One region of the Cryobacterium sp. TMN-39-2 genome, then DNA from elsewhere that is predicted to be linked to it. Evidence: riboswitches for the same ligand, from Rfam matches in the RefSeq annotation. Region 1 holds a riboswitch; each other region holds the start of a gene.
The links. A riboswitch is a leader RNA that binds a small molecule or an ion and turns the genes downstream of it on or off. The one in region 1 is predicted to bind thiamine pyrophosphate.
Positions count from the first base shown of each region.

Region 2: linked by a shared signal. The riboswitch ahead of E3O57_RS09760 (ECF transporter S component) and the one ahead of E3O57_RS04880 (hypothetical protein) in region 1 are both predicted to bind thiamine pyrophosphate.
Region 3: linked by a shared signal. The riboswitch ahead of thiM (hydroxyethylthiazole kinase) and the one ahead of E3O57_RS04880 (hypothetical protein) in region 1 are both predicted to bind thiamine pyrophosphate.

Region 1 covers NZ_SOFX01000014.1:28,121-33,853, reverse strand. Annotated here, with positions in the region: gene E3O57_RS04885 (fructose-specific PTS transporter subunit EIIC) at 1-2,002, opposite strand, end outside; TPP riboswitch at 2,090-2,190, shown strand; gene E3O57_RS04880 (hypothetical protein) at 2,181-2,903, shown strand; gene E3O57_RS04875 (formylglycine-generating enzyme family protein) at 3,040-4,044, opposite strand; gene E3O57_RS04870 (HNH endonuclease signature motif containing protein) at 4,256-5,733, opposite strand, start outside.
Region 2 covers NZ_SOFX01000027.1:350,042-355,774, reverse strand. Annotated here, with positions in the region: gene dinB (DNA polymerase IV) at 1-959, shown strand, start outside; gene E3O57_RS09765 (hypothetical protein) at 969-1,295, shown strand; TPP riboswitch at 1,378-1,488, shown strand; gene E3O57_RS09760 (ECF transporter S component) at 1,520-2,197, shown strand; gene E3O57_RS09755 (ABC transporter ATP-binding protein) at 2,208-3,770, shown strand; gene E3O57_RS09750 (energy-coupling factor transporter transmembrane protein EcfT) at 3,767-4,561, shown strand; gene E3O57_RS09745 (ATP-binding protein) at 4,575-5,141, shown strand; gene E3O57_RS09740 (hypothetical protein) at 5,176-5,436, shown strand; gene E3O57_RS09735 (D-alanyl-D-alanine carboxypeptidase family protein) at 5,473-5,733, opposite strand, start outside.
Region 3 covers NZ_SOFX01000042.1:21,610-27,342, forward strand. Annotated here, with positions in the region: gene E3O57_RS15695 (alpha/beta fold hydrolase) at 1-256, opposite strand, end outside; gene E3O57_RS15700 (isocitrate lyase/phosphoenolpyruvate mutase family protein) at 294-1,094, opposite strand; gene E3O57_RS15705 (hypothetical protein) at 1,221-1,487, shown strand; TPP riboswitch at 1,521-1,621, shown strand; gene thiM (hydroxyethylthiazole kinase) at 1,613-2,431, shown strand; gene thiE (thiamine phosphate synthase) at 2,428-3,069, shown strand; gene thiD (bifunctional hydroxymethylpyrimidine kinase/phosphomethylpyrimidine kinase) at 3,066-3,962, shown strand; gene E3O57_RS15725 (MFS transporter) at 3,934-5,262, opposite strand; gene E3O57_RS15730 (GNAT family N-acetyltransferase) at 5,318-5,733, opposite strand, start outside.

The DNA.
Region 1 (5,733 bases):
CGGTGCCGGCGGCGGCCTCCGGCACGGCGATCATGAAGATCAGGTGCGCAGGGGCCTCGTCCAGCGAGTTCCAGTCAACGCCGTCCCGGCTGCGCGCGAACGCGAGCACCGGGGAGGTGGCGCCGTCGGACTTGGCGTGCGGAATCGCGATGCCCTCGCCGATGCCGGTCGTGCTGATCAGTTCACGGTCCATGGCCGCCTGCACGACGGCGTCGACGTCGAGCACCCGCCCGGTGGTCTGCATCAGACCGGCCAGACGACGGATGACGGCGTCCCGGTCGGTCTCGTCGATGTCGAGCACGATGGTGCGTTCGTCGATGTAGTCGAGCACGGTCTTCGGGGCGGGGGCCACCGGCTCGGCGGCAGCAGGCGCGGCAAGAACCGGCGCCGCAGCCACGGGCGAAACGGCACTCGCCGCAGCACCCGGCGCGGCAACCGGCACAGCGGCGTCCGCAGCGGTGCCGATGGGCGCGGCCGCGGCAGCATCCGCCGGCACGACCTTGCGCACCGAGATGCCGATCAGCAGCACCGACACCAGAGCGGTGACGGCCACACCGGAGAGAATCGCGACGAAGTACATCGGCACGCCGCTCACGGCACCGAAAACGGCCACGATCGGGCCGCCGTGCGGCACGGCGTTGGTGACCCCGGCGATCGCGGCGATGGCACCGGCGACGGCGCCACCGAGCACGTTCGCGGGGATGACCTGCAGCGGGCGGGCCGCCGCGAGCGGGATGGCGCCCTCGGTGATGCCGAAGAAGCCCATGAACAGCGCGGCGATGCCGGCCTCGCGTTCCACCGGGGTGAAGAACCGGCGACGGATGACCGTGGCCAGCCCCATGCCCAGCGGCGGCACGGCGATGGCCGCGGCGACCATGCCCATCGGGCCCGGGTTGCCGGAGGCGATCAGCGCGGAACCGAACAGGAACGCTGTCTTGTTGATCGGGCCGCCCATGTCGAACGCGACCATCGCGCCCAGGATCAGGCCGAGCACGACGACGCTGCCGCCGTCGAGGCTGGAGAGGAAGTCGGTCATCGAGGAGAACACCCAGGCGATCGGCTGGCCGAGTGCGAGCACGAACAGGCCGCCGACGACGAGGGTGGTGATCACGGGGATGACCAGGATCGGCATGATCGGCTTGATGAAGCGGTGCACGGGGATCTTCTTGATGCCCAGCGCCACGAAGCCCACCAGGAAACCGGTGACGATGCCGCCGATGAAGCCGGCACCCGATTCGGAGTTGTAGAAGGAGCCGGTCGTGGCGATCCAACCGCAGATCATGCCCGGTGCGAGCCCGGGCCGGTCGGCGATCGCGTAGGCGATGAAGCCGGAGAGGATCGGCACCATCAGGGTGAAGCCGAGCACGCCGATCTGGTTGATGGTGAACCAGAAGCTGTCCTCGGGGATCACGAGTCCCTGCGGGGTGGCCTCGCCGCCGATCGACAGCGAGATCGCGATGAGCAGCCCGCCGACGACGACGAACGGGATCATGTACGACACGCCGTTCATCAGAGCGCGGTAGATGAAACCGCCGATGTCGCGTTTCCCGGCGCTCGCCGGGGCATCCGTGGTCACGGCGGCGCGGCCGGTGGGGGCGGCGGCCAGCGCCTCGGCGATCAGCGCGGCCGGGCGGTGGATGCCGTCGGAGACGCGGGTGGAGACCATGCGCTTTCCGCCGAAGCGGGACAGGTCGATCTGGGTGTCGGCGGCGACGACGACAGCGTCGGCGCGGTCGATGTCGGCCTGACTGAAGGTGCCTTCGACGCCGACGGACCCGTGCGTCTCGACCCGGATCTCGTAGCCGAGTTCGGTGGCGGCCGCGTCGAGTTTCTCGGCAGCCATGTAGGTGTGGGCGATGCCCGTTGGGCAGGCCGTGATCGCCAGGATCAACACCGTGGGCGGCGCGATGGTGGTGTCGGTCGGGGTGTCAGGCATGGTGCGGTGTCCTTCCAGGACGACGCCGACGACCGGTGGCCCGTCGGCCATGGAGCGCGTGCTCACCCGGTGAAGAATGCAGCAGCCTGTCCAGCGTACAGTTCGGCGCCCGGTGCGTTCGAGAGTCTTTCGGCCCTGCCGGCCGCTAGGGTGGGACGCGACACGGGGTGCCTCCGCCGGATGCGGACGCTGAGATCCAAACCCGTCGAACCTGACTAGTTAGCACTAGCGAAGGGATGTCGCCATGTACGTTCACGCCGCCGAATCACGCCGGGACGCCGACCCGGATCGGCAGCCGGAGCCGGACCGCACCGAACCGTTCAGCAGGCTGCTCTGGGCCGACATCGCCGAAACCCGCACCGCCATCGATGCGTTGCTCTTCATCTCGGAACTCGGCGAGGGCAGCCTGTCCGCCGGCCACTTCGCCTACTACCTGGCCCAGGATGCCCTCTACCTCGCCGCGTACTCCCGGGTGTTGGCGCAGGCGAGCGTCCTGGCGCCCACCCCCGCCGAACGGGAATTCTGGGCTACCGGCGCCGCCAACTGCATCGAGGTGGAACTCGAGCTGCACCGCACCTGGCTGACCGGCCATGACACGCGGCCGGCGCCCGGCCCGGTGACCCGGTCCTACGTCGACCACCTGGTCGCGGTCAGCGCGGCAGGCAACTATGCGGTGCTGCTGGCAGCGGTCCTGCCCTGCTACTGGCTCTACTCGGATGTCGGCGAGCGCCTGCACGCCGGCTTCACGGCGAGCCGGCGCGACGCGGCGCATCCGTACGCCGACTGGCTGGAGACCTACGCCGACGAGGGGTTCGCGGCCGCGACCCGGCAGGCCATCCTGCTCACCGACACCGCGGCGGCCACCGCGACGGCCGTCGACCGGGCGCTCATGCGCGCCGTGTTCGCCCGGTCGGCGGCCCTCGAGTTGCTCTTCTTCGACGCGCCCCGGCTGCACGCGCCGGGGTAGCAGACCACGACCATCCGCACCCGCGGATGCATGACTCCTGCGATTCCCTGCCGCCGACCGGTGATCGCCCCGGAATCACGAGGCGGTCGGCCACACCGGCGGAATCGAGCACGAGTTGTGCCTCGGCGGCGGCGGCTCAGGTCAGCGCCACGGTGCGGAAGCCCACGTTTCCGGCCGCGGAATCCGCGGTGTTGGAGGCCCGAGCGGAGTTGCGGTACCGGTTGCAATAGGAGTCGTGGCAGAGGTACGAGCCGCCGCGCATCGAACGCTGCTCGCCTGTCGCCGGGCCGGCCGGATTCTCGGCGGGGGAGTGCGCGTAATAGCCCTCCGCCCACCAGTCGGCGCACCACTCCCAGACGTTGCCCACGCTCTGCCAGAGGCCGTAGCCGTTCGGCGCGAACTCCCGCACCGGGGCGGTGCTGAGCCAGCCATCGGCCAGGGTGTTCACCGCGGGAAACCGGCCCTGCCAGATGTTGCAGCGCTGCCCTTCCTCCCACTCGTCTCCCCACGGGTAGCGCCGGCCGGCCAGCCCGCCGCGCGACGCGCACTCCCACTCGGCCTCGGTCGGCAGCCGTCGCCCCGCCCAGGCGCAGTAGGCCAGCGCGTCGTTCCAGCTCACCTGCACCACCGGATGCTCGGCCAGCCCGTCGAGCGATGAACGGGGGCCGGCCGGATGCGCCCAGTCCGCGCCGCGCACCCCCAGCCACCAGGGTGTCTGCGGGGGTTGGCCGACCACGTCATCGAGGTCGGCCTGCAACGCGAGGTGGAACACCGCGGAGTAGCCGAACAGCTCCGACTCGGTGCGATACCCGGTATCGGCCACGAACCGGGCGAAGGCGGCGTTGGTGACCGTCGTCGTGTCGATGGAGAAGGCATCCAGCCGCACCTCGTGCACGGGGGTCTCGCCGTCACCGGGATTGCCCGCGCCGTCGGCGTCGCCCATGGCGAAGACCTGCGCCGGCACCAGCGCCTGGTCGAGATGATGCCGGCTGGCGAGCCCGGTCGCAGAGTCAACGGCATCGTGCCGGGCGCTGTGCTGCGTAACGTGTCCAGTGGACTTCTCTGGCGCGGCCTCGGGCCGTTGGGCGTTGGTCATCACCTCGTGTGCGGGTGCACAGCAGCTGTGGTCGTCTGTCGTCACGCGCAGACTGTACCGCGCGGGGTAGTCGGCGACGACCCCTGCCGCTGCACAATCCCGGCAGGTGGCAGGTGGCAGGTGGCAGGTGGCAGGTGGCAGGTGGCTGGCGGTACGCGGCGGGCGGCACGGGCGGCAGTCGATGGGTGGCAGCGGCGGGCGGCGGGCGGCGCTGGCGTGTGACAGGCGACGGGTGGGCGATCCGCGGATTGCGGGATCAGGCCCTGGGTGGTGCTGTTGTTTTTGGCGGTCCGTCCCGGGTGCGGCCGGGCATCTCGATGAGTGCTTGGCCGGGGTCGATGGTTGTGGGTGGGCGGAGCCAGTAGCGGCCGGTGTTTTCGAAGATCTGCCAGTGCTGGTTGTGGAGCAGCAGGTGGTGGGCGGGGCAGAGCAGGATGCCCTGGTTGATGTCGGTTCTGCCGTGGTCTCTGAGCCAGTGTTCGATGTGGTGGGCTTCGGTGAACGCCGGTGGGCGGTCGCAGCCGGGCCACCGGCAGCCGCCGTCGCGGGCGGCGAGGGCTTGGCGTTGGGCCCGGTTGAACAGGCGTTGTTCGTGGCCCAGGTCCAGGGGCCGGTTGACCTCGTCGACGGTGATCTCAACACTTCCCGAGTCGCAGATGAGGCGTTCGATGGTTTCGGGGGAGACCGGGGCGTTGTTGCCCTCGATGTAGCCGTGCCCGGTTTGGCCGGGAAGGCAGATCAGGATGTCGTCGGCGGCGGCCGGTCCTGTGGGCGCGGCGGGTCTGGCCGTCGTGGCGGTGGTGGTGAGGATCTGCACGGCGGGGCGGCGGCCGCCGAGCATCTCGTTGGGGTTGATGGTGGTGCCGGCTTTGAGGAGGTCGAGGAAGCCGTCGCAGGTGATTTGGCTGGTGTTGCGGGGGTCGTTCTTGACGCGTTTGGCCCAGGCGGCGCGTTCGGTGTCGACGAAGCGCACGCCGCCGCGGCGGGGGCTGGTGAGACTGTCGAAGGTGGCTTTGATGAACTCGCCCTGTTCCGCCGGGAAGAGCCCGTCGATGCGGACCTGGCCGGTGTTCAGGGTCCAGATGCGCAGGTAGCGGTCGTCCCAGGCTTTCTGTTCCCGTACCCTAATGCCGGCCTCGTCGAGGCTGTCGCGCGTCTGCCGGGCCCGTTTGAGGAGCTGGTCCACGTCCATCGCCGCGGCGTCGGCGAGCAGCCCCGCCAAGGCATCGGCGAGGACCGGGCCGGTGACGACGGTATCGATGTCGCCCAGGCCGGTGCGTAGGGCGTGCGCGGCATCGATCGAGAGGGTTCCGCCGGTCACGGCGTGCGAGATCGGTGCGTGCCACGGCATCGGCGCCGGCAGCGGAACGACCGGAGCGACCCCGCCGTGGCCGTCGAACCCGTCGACCCCGTCGAGCCCATCAGGGATGTCCGGGTCCAGCACCCCCTCGAGCAACCGGCGGGCCGCTTCGGCGTCGGTCGCGGCCGCCTGCGCTTGGGCGTCTTCAACCTCGGCGAGCATCCGGCCCACCCCCACGAGCTTCCGCGACTCGACCTTGCTGGTGCCGGTCAGCTTCTGAATCAACCCCTCGGGATTCAAAAAGCCCTGCTGCGCAGCCAAACCGGACTGGCCCAGCTCCCACCGGGACCGCTGGGCCAGGGTCTTCGCCAGCCACGCCTTGCGGGTGTCCAGCTCGCGTTGGGCCCGGGCCAGGGTCTGCTGACCGGACAGGA
Region 2 (5,733 bases), on a different contig from region 1:
CCGACATGACGCCGATGGTCGAGCCGCTCAGCATCGACGAGGCGTTCCTGGATGTCGCGGGCGCCCGGCGTGTGCACGGTTCACCCGCCGAGATCGGCCGGAAGATCCGCGCCCGCGTGTTCGCCGAGACCGGACTCACCTGCTCGGTCGGCGCCGCGTCGACCAAATTCGTGGCCAAGCTGGCCTCCGGACGGGCCAAGCCCGACGGGCTGCTGGTCATCCCCGCGGAGGACACCATCGCTTTCCTGCATCCGCTGCCCGTCGGCGCCCTCTGGGGGGTGGGCGCCAGCACCGAACAGGCGCTGCTCGGGCTCGGGCTGCGGCACGTGAGCGATATCGCGCACGCCCCCCTCGAGATGCTGCAGCGTGCCGTCGGCGTCGCCAGCGCGCACAAACTGCACGATCTGTCCTGGGGTATCGACCCGCGCACGATCAACCTCGAACGCGAGGAGAAAAGCGTCGGCCACGAGGTGACCTTCGAACATGACGTCACCGATGTCGCCCGGTTGCGCAGCGAACTCCTGCGCCAAGCGGATGCGGTGGCCGCCAAGCTGCGCGGCAACGGCCTCGTCGCACGGACTGTGGTGCTCAAGCTCCGCTACGCCGACTTCAGCACGGTGACCCGGTCGCGCACCCTGGCCGAGCCCACCAACGTGGGCCGGCGGATATACGAGGAGGTCACCGCGAGCTTCGACGTGCTCGCGGCCCGCGGCATCCGGGTGCGCCTGATCGGAGTGCGGGCCGAGCAACTCGGCTCCGGCGACGGCGCCGGCATGGGCCTGTGGGACGATGACGACGACTGGCGGGAAGCCGAACTGGCCGTGGACACCGTCACCGCCCGGTTCGGCCGGGGGATCGTGCGGCCGGCCTCGCAGCTGGGCGGCGGGAGTGCTCCGAAGCGTGATGTCCATCCGTTCGGAACACCGAACGCCGGGACGCCGCAGGGAGAGGGGGAGTAGCCTCTCACCATGACTAATCTCGCCTTGAAGCTCGCAGAAAACGCTCGATCCATCGGCGTCAGGTCGGCCTACGGAGACCCCGTGCAGATCGAGGGCGTCACGATCGTTCCGGTGGCCCTGGTGCAGTACGGCTTCGGCGGTGGCGGCGAAGGTGACGAGTCCGCGGCGGCCGGCGGTGGCGGCGGTGGCATGGCCATCCCGATCGGCGCTTACGTGAAGTCCGGCGGAGCGGCCCGCTTCGAACCGAATGTGATTTCGCTGCTGGCCGTCGGCATCCCCTTCGTCTGGGTCGCCGGCAAGGCCATCGCGCGCATCATCCGCGCGCTCAAGCGCTAGCACCAGCAGCGAGATCGTCGCGCGCAGAAATTGTCGTGCGACGCCTTGCAGTGCCCAGATGCGCCCGGGGAGTTCTATACTCGAAGCTGAACACGGGAGTCCGGTGAACCGGGCTGAGAGGAAGCTACTTCAGCTTCGACCGTCGAACCTGATCTGGATCATGCCAGCGCAGGGAGGCTTCTCAATCCCGTGCCCAGTATTCCTCTACGGAAAGGGCACGTACAGTGCACGCGTCAATCAACACCCAGCCTTCCAGGACTTCGTCCGCCACCACTCCCTCCACGTCGCGGAAACCGCGGGTGCTGAAATGGCGGGTCGTCGACATCGTCGTGGCCAGCGTCATCGGCGTCGCCAGCGGCGTGATCTTCTGGGCATGGGGCCTGGCCTGGTCGCCGCTGAGCGCCCTCCTGGCCTTCACCCCCGGGCTCGAAGGACTCCTGGCCGGCGGCTGGCTGTTCGCCGGGGTGCTCGGCGGACTCATCATCCGCAAGCCCGGTGCGGCCGTCTACACCGAGGTCGTCGCCGCCGTCGTCTCGATGCTCATCGGCACCCAGTGGGGCTTCTCCACCCTGATCTGGGGTGTCGTCGAGGGGCTGGGCGCGGAGATCGTGCTGGCCCTGTTCTTGTACGCCAACTGGCGCCTGGGCGTGGCCCTCCTGGCCGGCGCCGGCGCGGGCATCGCCGTGGGTCTGCTCGACACCACCTTCACCAGCTACGCGGCCCTCGACATCGGCCCCAAGATCGTCTACCTGGTTTCCGCCGTCGTCTCCGGTACCGTGCTCGCCGGGCTGCTGTCCTGGCTGGCGGTGCGCGGACTCGCCCGCACCGGCGCGCTGAGTCGGTTCGCCGCCGGCCGGGAATCGGGCCCGACCGACCGGGTCGACACCCAGCCCGCCCGGTGACCCGCACCGGATGCCCGCTCCGCGTCGCCGAGGCCCGGCCGTGACCGGCGCCAGGGTCACGGCCTCCGGCTGGGGCTGGCGGCACGCCGGCCGGTCCCGCCCCGCGGTCTCCGGGCTCGATCTCGACATCCGCCCGGGGGAGCGGGTGCTCGTGCTCGGACCCAGCGGCGCCGGCAAGAGCACGCTGATGCACGCCCTCGCCGGTGTGCTCGGCGATGACGAGGACGGCGACGAGACCGGCGAACTCCTCATCGACGGCCGCCGCCCCAGCGCGTCCCGCGGCCGGGTGGGCCTCGTGCTGCAGGACCCGGACTCGCAGGTCGTGCTCGCGAGGGTGGGCGACGACGTCGCCTTCGGCTGTGAGAACCGCGCCGTTCCGCGCGCCGAAATCTGGCCCCGGGTCGGTCGGGCCCTCGCGGACGTGGGCCTGGACCTGCCTCTGCGGCACCCGACCAGCGCGCTCAGCGGCGGCCAGAAGCAGCGCCTGGCGCTGGCCGGGGTGCTCGCCTTGCGCCCGGGCCTGGTGCTGCTGGACGAACCCACCGCCAACCTCGACCCTGACGGTGTCGTCGAGGTGCGCGACGCCGTGCTGCGCTCCGTGGAGGCGTCGGGTGCGACCCTCATCGTGATCGAGCACCGCGTCGCGGTCTGGCAGCACGTCGTGGACCGCATCGTGGTGCTCGACCCGGCCGGCGGCATCCTTGCCGACGGACCCACCGACAGCGTGCTCAGCGCCGAAGGGGAGCGGCTCGCCGCCGCCGGAGTGTGGATACCCAGGTTCCCACCCGCGACGCCCGAACGGCGCCCCCGCTCCGACGGTCCCGGCGCGGAAGTCCTGCTCAGCGCCGATGACCTCGCCGTCGGACGGGTGCCGTTCGCCCGCAAACAGGCCGTCGTCGTCGCACACGGCCTCGACCTCGCCCTGCGCGCCGGCACGGCCACCGCTCTCACCGGCCCCAACGGCACCGGCAAGTCGACTCTCGCGCTCACCCTGGCCGGGCTTCTGGCCCCCGCGGGCGGGCGGTTGACCGCAACGGATGCCCTCGCCGCGGGACTCGGGCCGGCCCCGCACCGATGGCGCTCCCGCGACCTGCTGGCGCGCATCGGCACCGTCTTCCAGGACCCCGAGCACCAGTTCCTCGCCGGGACCGTGCGTGCCGAGCTCACGATCGGCCCCCGCGCCCTCGGCCTGGGCGGGGCAGAGCAAACTGAGCGAGTGGACGCGCTGCTGCACAGACTGCGGCTGGACCACCTCGCCGACGCCAACCCGTTCACCCTGTCCGGCGGCGAGAAGCGCCGGCTGTCCGTGGCGACGGTGCTGGCGACCCGGCCCCGGCTGCTCGTCCTCGACGAACCCACCTTCGGGCAGGACTCCCGCACCTGGGCCGAGCTGGTGCGCCTCCTCGCCGAACTGCTGGACACCGGCACCGCCGTCCTGGCGGTCACGCACGATGAGCAGTTCGTGGCCGCGCTGGCGGATGCGCGCCTCACCCTGGTGCCTGGAACCGGGCCGGCGAGTGGCCGCAGCGTGACCGCCGGGCTGCGCGCGCCCGCCGGGAGGGAGGCGTCGTGAGCCTGATGACGCCGGAGATCCGGCCCAGTGCGATCGCCGGAGTGAACCCGGTCGCCAAGCTCGCCGTGGCGCTGGTGATCAGCTGCGCCCTGATGCTGTCCATCGATTGGGTCTCGGCCGCGGTCGCCCTCGCACTCGAGGCTGTGCTGCTGGCCTGGTGCGGGCTGAGCGCCCGACAGTTCTGGCTGCGCACCGCACCGGTGTGGATCGCGGTTCCCTTCGCCGTGCTCACCACGGTGCTCTACGGACAGGACTCCGGCGCCGTGCTGTTCAGCGCCGGCTTCGTATCGGTGACCGAGGGGTCCGTGGCCCTGGCCCTCGCGATCGGGTTGCGGATCTTGGCCATCGGCATCCCCGGGATCGTGCTGTTGGCCACCACCGATCCCACCGACCTCGGTGACGGCCTCGCGCAGGTGCTGCGCCTGCCGGCCCGGTTCGTGCTCGGCGCCCTGGCCGGGCTGCGCCTGGTGGGCATGTTCATCGACGACTGGCAGTCCCTGGCCCTGGCGCGGCGGGCCCGCGGGGTGGGCGACGGCGGCGGCCTGCGCGGCCGCGCCCGCCGGTTCGGCGGACTCGCCTTCGCTCTGCTGGTTCTTTCGGTGCGACGGGGCAGCAAACTCGCCACGGCCATGGAGGCCCGGGGTTTCGGCAGCGACGAACCGCGCACCTGGGCCAGGGAATCGGTCTTCGGAGTGCGTGACACACTGGTCGTCCTGATCGGGGCTGCCATCGCCGCCGCGGCGATCTCGGCAGCCGTTCTGGCGGGGACGTGGCATTTTGTGCTCGCCTGACCTGGTCGCACCGGTGCTCGCCGCCGTCAGGGCGCTGAACCGCAATCCGGTCGGCGACCGGGCCGTGATCCTCATCGACGGTCCCAGCGGCGCGGGCAAGAGCACCCTCGCTGACGCCGTGCTGGCCGCCTGGCCGGGACCGGTGGCGCCGACACTGGTGCGCCTCGATGACATCTACCCGGGCTGGGGCGGCCTGGACGCCGCCGTCGACCAGGTCGGCCGGCTGGTGCTCGGCGCCCGGCAGGCCGGCCGGCCAGCCGCCTGGCAGCGGTACGACTGGGCGGGGGCGGTCCCGGCCGAATGGCATAGCGTCGACCCCGACCGGCCGCTCGTGATCGAGGGCTGCGGTGCCCTGGCCCGGGCGCATGCCTCCCTGAGCGACGTCAGGGTGTGGCTGGATGCCGACGACGGCATCCGCAAGCGGCGGGCGTTGGCCCGTGACGGCGGCGGGTTCGAGGCGCACTGGGACCAGTGGCAGCACGACTGGGAGGCCTACCGAGCCCGGGAGCAGCCCCAACTATCGGCCGGCGTCAGTCTCACGGGCACCCCGCCTGGGCTTGGGCGCTCCGGCGGCGCCTGAGGCGAAAACCGGGCCTGAGCAGTAAGTTGGGGTCATGACTACCCCGCAGAGTGAGAACACCGAGTACACCGTGGAATTCGTGGACGGTCCCCTCGAGGGCCAGACCGACAGCCGCGTGCTCCTGCACGGCAAGCACGACGCCCGGATCAGCATGGTCGCCGCCGTCGACAGCATGGAATCGCTGTTCTGGTACGACGAGGTCGACAGTCGAGAGGTGCAGGGCAAGCTGCACGTGCGCTACGCCTTCGACTCGTCGGACAGCGATCCCGTCGAATCTGACGACGCTCCGGTCTGAACCGGTTACGCCCACCCGCTGACGCCCACCCGCTGACTACCAGTTGGCGACGAGGGCGCTGACCACGGGCACCGGGTGCAGCAGGCGCCAGCCCGGACCCGGGTCGGTCAGACTGCTGTCGAGCTCCAACGTCGACGAGACGCTCTCACCGAACGCATCCACCGTGACCCGGCCGATCTTGGCTCCCGCACGCCCCGTCGTGACGTCGTCGAGCGTCACGACAGGGTCGGTGCCGGCGGCGGCCTGCCAGCCGAAGCGGGTCTTGGGGGTGGCGACGACGGCATCGGCCGAATCGCC
Region 3 (5,733 bases), on a different contig from region 1:
CGACGTCGTCGGCCAGGGCGGGCCAGGATGCGGCGGGCGCGGTGGGCGACGGCGACGACGCCCCCACGCCCCGCTGGTGCAGCACCACGAGGGTGCGCAGGAGGGTGAGCCCGGCCAGATCGCCCAGGTACTCCGGATGCCGGGCCGGCCCGCCGGCCAGCACGACCAGCGGCGGGCGCTCAGGCGCGCCCGCCGCATCCGGAGTCAGAACGTCGTAGTGCAGAACGGTCTCATCGTGCGACGCGAAGCTTGGCATGACCCCACCGTACCGAGCCGCCCACGCCGAAGCCGGGTTAGAGCTCGAAGGGGAAGCCGAGGTCGTCGGGGTAATCGCCGAGCGCGGTGAGCTGGGCGGCGGCGCGCTGCAACGCGGCGAGGGCCAGGCCGAGGGTGCCTGGGCCGAAGCTGACCCTGGAGACGCCGAGTTCGGCCAGCCGCGCCAGGGGAACGGCGCCGGGGTTCCCGATCACGGAGATGCGGCCGTTCACCTCGTCGAGGGCGCGCTTGACCTTGTCTTCGTCGCCCAGGCCGAGGAAGAAGATCACGTCGGCGCCGGCGTCGAGATAGGCGTTGGCACGCTGAACGGCCTCGGCCCACTCGCCGCCGCCCGCGAGGGTGTCGACGCGGGCGTTGATCACCAGGGGCACTCCGGCCGCCTCGGCGCCCTCCCGCGCCGCGGCGACCCGGGCGGCCGCGGTGGGGATGTCGAACTGCGGCGCCTTGGTGGCGCCCACGGAGTCTTCGATGTTAATGCCGGCGGCCCCGGCCTCCTCGATCAGGCGGCGCACGTTGCGGGCGACCCCCGCGGCATCCGCCGCGTAGCCCTTCTCGAAGTCGACCGAGACCGGCAGGTCGGTCGCTCCGGTGATGATGCGGGCGGCGATGATGGCCTCGTCGACGGTGAGGCCCTCGCCGTCCGGCAGACCGCGCACGTTGGACACCGAGTGCGAGGCACTGGCGAGGGCTTTCACGCCCGGGGTCTCGGAGACGATCTTGGCGGTGATCGCGTCCCACACGTTCGTGACGATCAGTGGCGTTCCGGGCACGTGCAGGGCGTTGAGGAGTTCGGCCTTGTTCAGCAGTGTGGTTGTCATCGGTCCAGTGTGCCGGGTGCGCCGGTGTAAACGCTGGAGGGTTTCAGACAAAGACACAGCGCTGTCAAGCGTGTATACACGTCGCCGCTTTGGTCTTAGCGTGAGGTCTACACCGAGGGAGATGTCATGCAGGCTCACACCCTCACGGTCGGCGAGCGCCTGTTCCGATTGCGCAGCTCGTGCGACGTGACCGCGCTCGTAGCAGCCCTCACGGCCGCCGTCCGGCAGGGTGGCGGAATGGTCAGGCTACCCGTCGTCGGCGATGTCGGTGTGGAGGCGCTCGTGTCACCCGGCGTCAGCGTGGTGCTGGAGACGTTCGAGGTGGATCCGCTCGCGCTTCTGGACCCGGCGGTGCCGGTGCCGTGGTTCGCCGTCGACGATTTCGACTACTAGTCCGGGTGTGAACAATCCGGCCGCTAGGGTTTCGGTAGTGACACGGGGTGCCCTGCCAAACGGCCGGGGCTGAGAAAACACCCGTTGAACCTGATCTAGTTCGTACTAGCGAAGGGATGTCCCGGATGACCATCCGTCTGACACCAGAGAATGCTGCCCATCTGCTCGACCGTCTGCGCGAGAGCCAACCTCTCGTACAGTGCCTCACCAACGCGGTGGTGACCAACTTCACCGCCAACGTGCTGCTGGCCCTGGGAGCCGCGCCCGCGATGGTGGACGTGCCCACCGAGGCCGGACCGTTCGCCGGGGTGGCCTCCGGAGTGCTGGTGAACGTGGGCACCCCGCACGCCGAGCAGCGCACTGCGATGCTCGAGGCCGCGTCGGCCGCACACGCCGCCGGCACCCCCTGGGTGCTCGACCCCGTCGCGATCGGCGTGCTGCCGGTGCGCACCGGGCTGGCTCGCGAGCTGCTGCACTTCCGGCCCACGGCCATCCGCGCTAACCCGTCGGAGATCATCGCCCTGGCCCAGCTGGGCACCGGCGGCCGAGGCGTGGACGCCACCGACTCGCCGGAGGGCGCCGCCGACGCCGCCGCCCTGCTCGCCCGCAGCACCGGAGCGAGCGTGGCCGTGTCGGGCGCGGTCGACCTCATCACCGACGGTTCGCAGACCATCCGGGTGGCCAACGGTCACGTGCTGCTCACCCGGGTCACCGGCGGCGGATGCGCGCTCGGCGCGGTGACCGCCGCCGTGCTCTCGCTCGTCGACCGGGACGAACCCGGCGCATCGCTCGCCGCGACCGCCGTCGCCACGCTGTTGTACACCGTTGCCGCGGAGCTCGCCGCCGCCGACGCGGCCGGGCCGGGCAGTTTCGCGGCGCACTTCCTCGACCGGCTGCACTCCCTCGACGGCGCCACCGTCATCGACCGGGCGCGGCTAGGGTGAGCGATCTCTCGCTCTACCTCGTCACCGACACCGCCCTGTGCGGTGCCAGGGGCGTGCTGAGAACCGTGATCGACGCCGTCGCCGGCGGCATCACCACCGTGCAGGTGCGCGACAAGACCGGGTCGGACGACGACGTGCTGCGCCTGCTGCTGCAGGTGGCCGACGCGGTCGGTGACCGCGCCACCGTGGTCGTCAACGACAGGGTCGACGTGTACCTGCGGGCGCTCGCCGAGCGCGCCGCCGTGCACGGCCTGCACGTGGGCCAGGGCGACGAAGCCGTGGCCAGAGTGCGCGACAGGGTCGGCTCCGACGCGATTGTGGGCATCACCGCCAACACCCCGGCCGAGCTTGACAGGGTCTTCGCGCTGCCCGCCGGCACCGTGGACTACCTGGGCGTCGGCGTCATCCGGGCCACCAGCACCAAACCCGACCATCCGCCCGTGCTCGGGGTGCCCGGTTTCGCCGCGCTGGCCGCCACGAGTGCGCTGTCCTGCGTCGCGATCGGCGGCATCGGGCTCGCGGACGTCTGGCCGTTGCGCCGGGCCGGGGCCGCCGGGGTGGCCGTGGTGTCGGCCGTCTGTGCCGCTCCGGATGCCCGCGCCGCTGCCAGCGCCCTGCACCGGGAGTGGACCCGATGACCGGGCCGAGGGAGATCCCCCGGGTGCTCAGCATCGCCGGCACCGACCCCACCGGCGGCGCCGGGATTCAGGCCGACCTCAAGAGCATCGCCGCCAACGGCGGTTACGGCATGGCCGTGGTCACCGCGCTCGTCGCCCAGAACACCCGCGGGGTGCGTTCGGTGCACATCCCACCGGTGTCCTTCCTCGTGGAACAGCTCGACGCGGTCAGCGACGACGTCACCATCGACGCCGTGAAGATCGGCATGCTCGGCCAGGCCGACCTCATCGAGGCCGTGGCCGCGTGGCTGGCCCGGGTGCGGCCATCCGTGATCGTGCTCGACCCGGTGATGATCGCCACCAGCGGCGACCGGCTGCTCGACGCGTCCGCCGAGGCCGCGCTCCGCGCCCTGGTGCCGCTGGTTCACCTGGTCACCCCGAACCTGCCCGAGCTGGCCGTGCTCGTGAACGAACCCGAGGCCGCCGACTGGGCAGCGGCCCTCGAGCAGGGCGAGCGGCTCTCCCGCGCCTGCGGCACCCGGGTGCTGGTCAAGGGCGGCCACCTGGCCGGTCCGGCCTGCCCGGATGCCCTCGTCGACGCGGCCGGCACCGAGCCAGGGCGGGCCCGCATCGTGCAGGTCTCCGCGCCGCGCATCAACACCGTGAACACCCACGGCACCGGCTGTTCGATGTCGTCGGCCCTGGCCACGCTGGCGGCCCGGCACCGGGACTGGCCGCGGGCGCTGACCGAGACGAAGGCCTGGCTCAGCGACAGCGTGGCCTCCGCCGACCGGCTCGAGGTGGGCGGCGGGCACGGCCCGATCAACCACTTCCACGCGCTCTGGGCGGCGGCCGGAACGCATCCGGAGCCACCGCCTCGAGGGCTCAGCCCATCTGGTTCTGCCGGGCCTTGACCGGCAGCAACAACAGCAAGCCGATGACAAGCACCAGCACGATGCCCAGGATGCCCCAGTAGGTTTCGCCGAAAATGGTCACGGCCAGTGCGAACGCCGTGGGGGCCAGGAAGCTGGCGGCACGACCGGTGGTGGCGTACATGCCGAACACCTCGCCCTCCCTGCCGGCCGGGATGATCCGGGCCAGGAAGGTGCGGCTGGCCGACTGGGCGGGCCCCACGAACAGGCACAGGGCCAGGCCGGCGGTCCAGAAGACGATCTGGCCGCCGTCGTGCAGCAGGAACACCAGGCTGCCGCTGACGATGAGGCCCACCAGGGCGGTGACGATGACGGGCTTGGCACCCAGCCTGTCGTCGAGCACGCCCACGCTGATGGTGGCGACGCCGGCCACCACGTTCGCGGCGATCGCGAAGATGATCACCTCGCCGGGGGAGAAGCCGAACGCCGACGCGGCGAGGACCCCGCCGAAGGTGAAGACGCCGGCCAGGCCGTCACGGAAGATGGCGCTGGCGAACAGGAAGTAGACCACCTGGCGGTTGGTCTTCCAGAGCTTGGCCACGTCGCGGCCCAGTTCGACGTAGGACTGGAAGAAGCCGACCTTGGCGCGCTTCGCGGCATCCGGCGCCCGGTATTCGGGCACCCGCAACAGCAGCGGCAGCGCGAACAGGCCGAACCACGCGGCGGCGATGAGCATCGTCACCCGCACCGCCAGCCCGTTTTCGCTGGTGACGCCGAACAGGCCCACCTCGGGGCTGATGAAGCCGAAGTACACGATCAGCAGCAGCACGATGCCACCGATGTAGCCCATGCCCCAGCCGAAACCGCTCACCTTGCCGATGGTGCGTGGCGTCGAGACCTGCGCGAGCATGGCGTTGTAGCTGACCCCGGCGAGCTCGAAGAACACATTGCCGGCGGCCAGCAGCACCAGGCCGAGCAGCAGGTACTCCGGAGTGGGCAGCACGAAGAACATGCCGGCGGTGAGGCCAACCACGATGAAGGTGTTCACGCCGAGCCAGAACTTGCGCCGGCCGGAGGAGTCCGAGCGGGCGCCGGTGACCGGGGCGAGCACGGCGATCAGGAACCCGGCGATCGCGAGCGCCCAGCCCAGCTGCGCGGCGACGTCGCCCTCCTCGCCGAATGACGAGCCGGTGAGGTAGACCGAGAAGACGAACGTGGTGACCACGGCGTTGAAAGCGGCCGAGCCCCAGTCCCACAGGCTCCAGGCGACGACGGCGGCGCGGGCGGGAGTGTGGGCCGCGGGGGCGTGGGCGGCGCCGTTGCCGTCGAGTGTCTCGGTCATGCGTTCACCCTAGGGCCGTGGGGTGAACAATGGGCGACGGATGTTCGGGCAGTTGTCAGGGCAGCAGCGATCTGTGCATCACGTGCAGGCCCACATATCCGTGCACCGGATGGCGGAAGGCGCCGGGCAGCGTGGCGAGGATGCTGAAGCCCAGATTCTGCCAGAGGCTCACGGCGTTGTGGTTGGTCTCCACCACGGCGTTAAACTGCATCGCGCGGAACCCCGCGTTCGCGGCCTGCTCGAGGACATGCTCGGCCAGGGCGCGGCCGATGCCTCGACCGGCCGCCTGCGGGGCCACCATGAAGCCGGCGTTGCACACGTGACTTCCCGCCGCCGGCTGGTTGGGGTGCAGCTCCGCGGTGCCGAGCACCCGGCCGTGGTCCTCGGCCACGAAGACCCGGCCGCCGGGCTTGCCCAGCCACCACGCCTGAGCGTCGGCCTCGCTGGTGTCCCGTGGCCAGCAATAGGTCT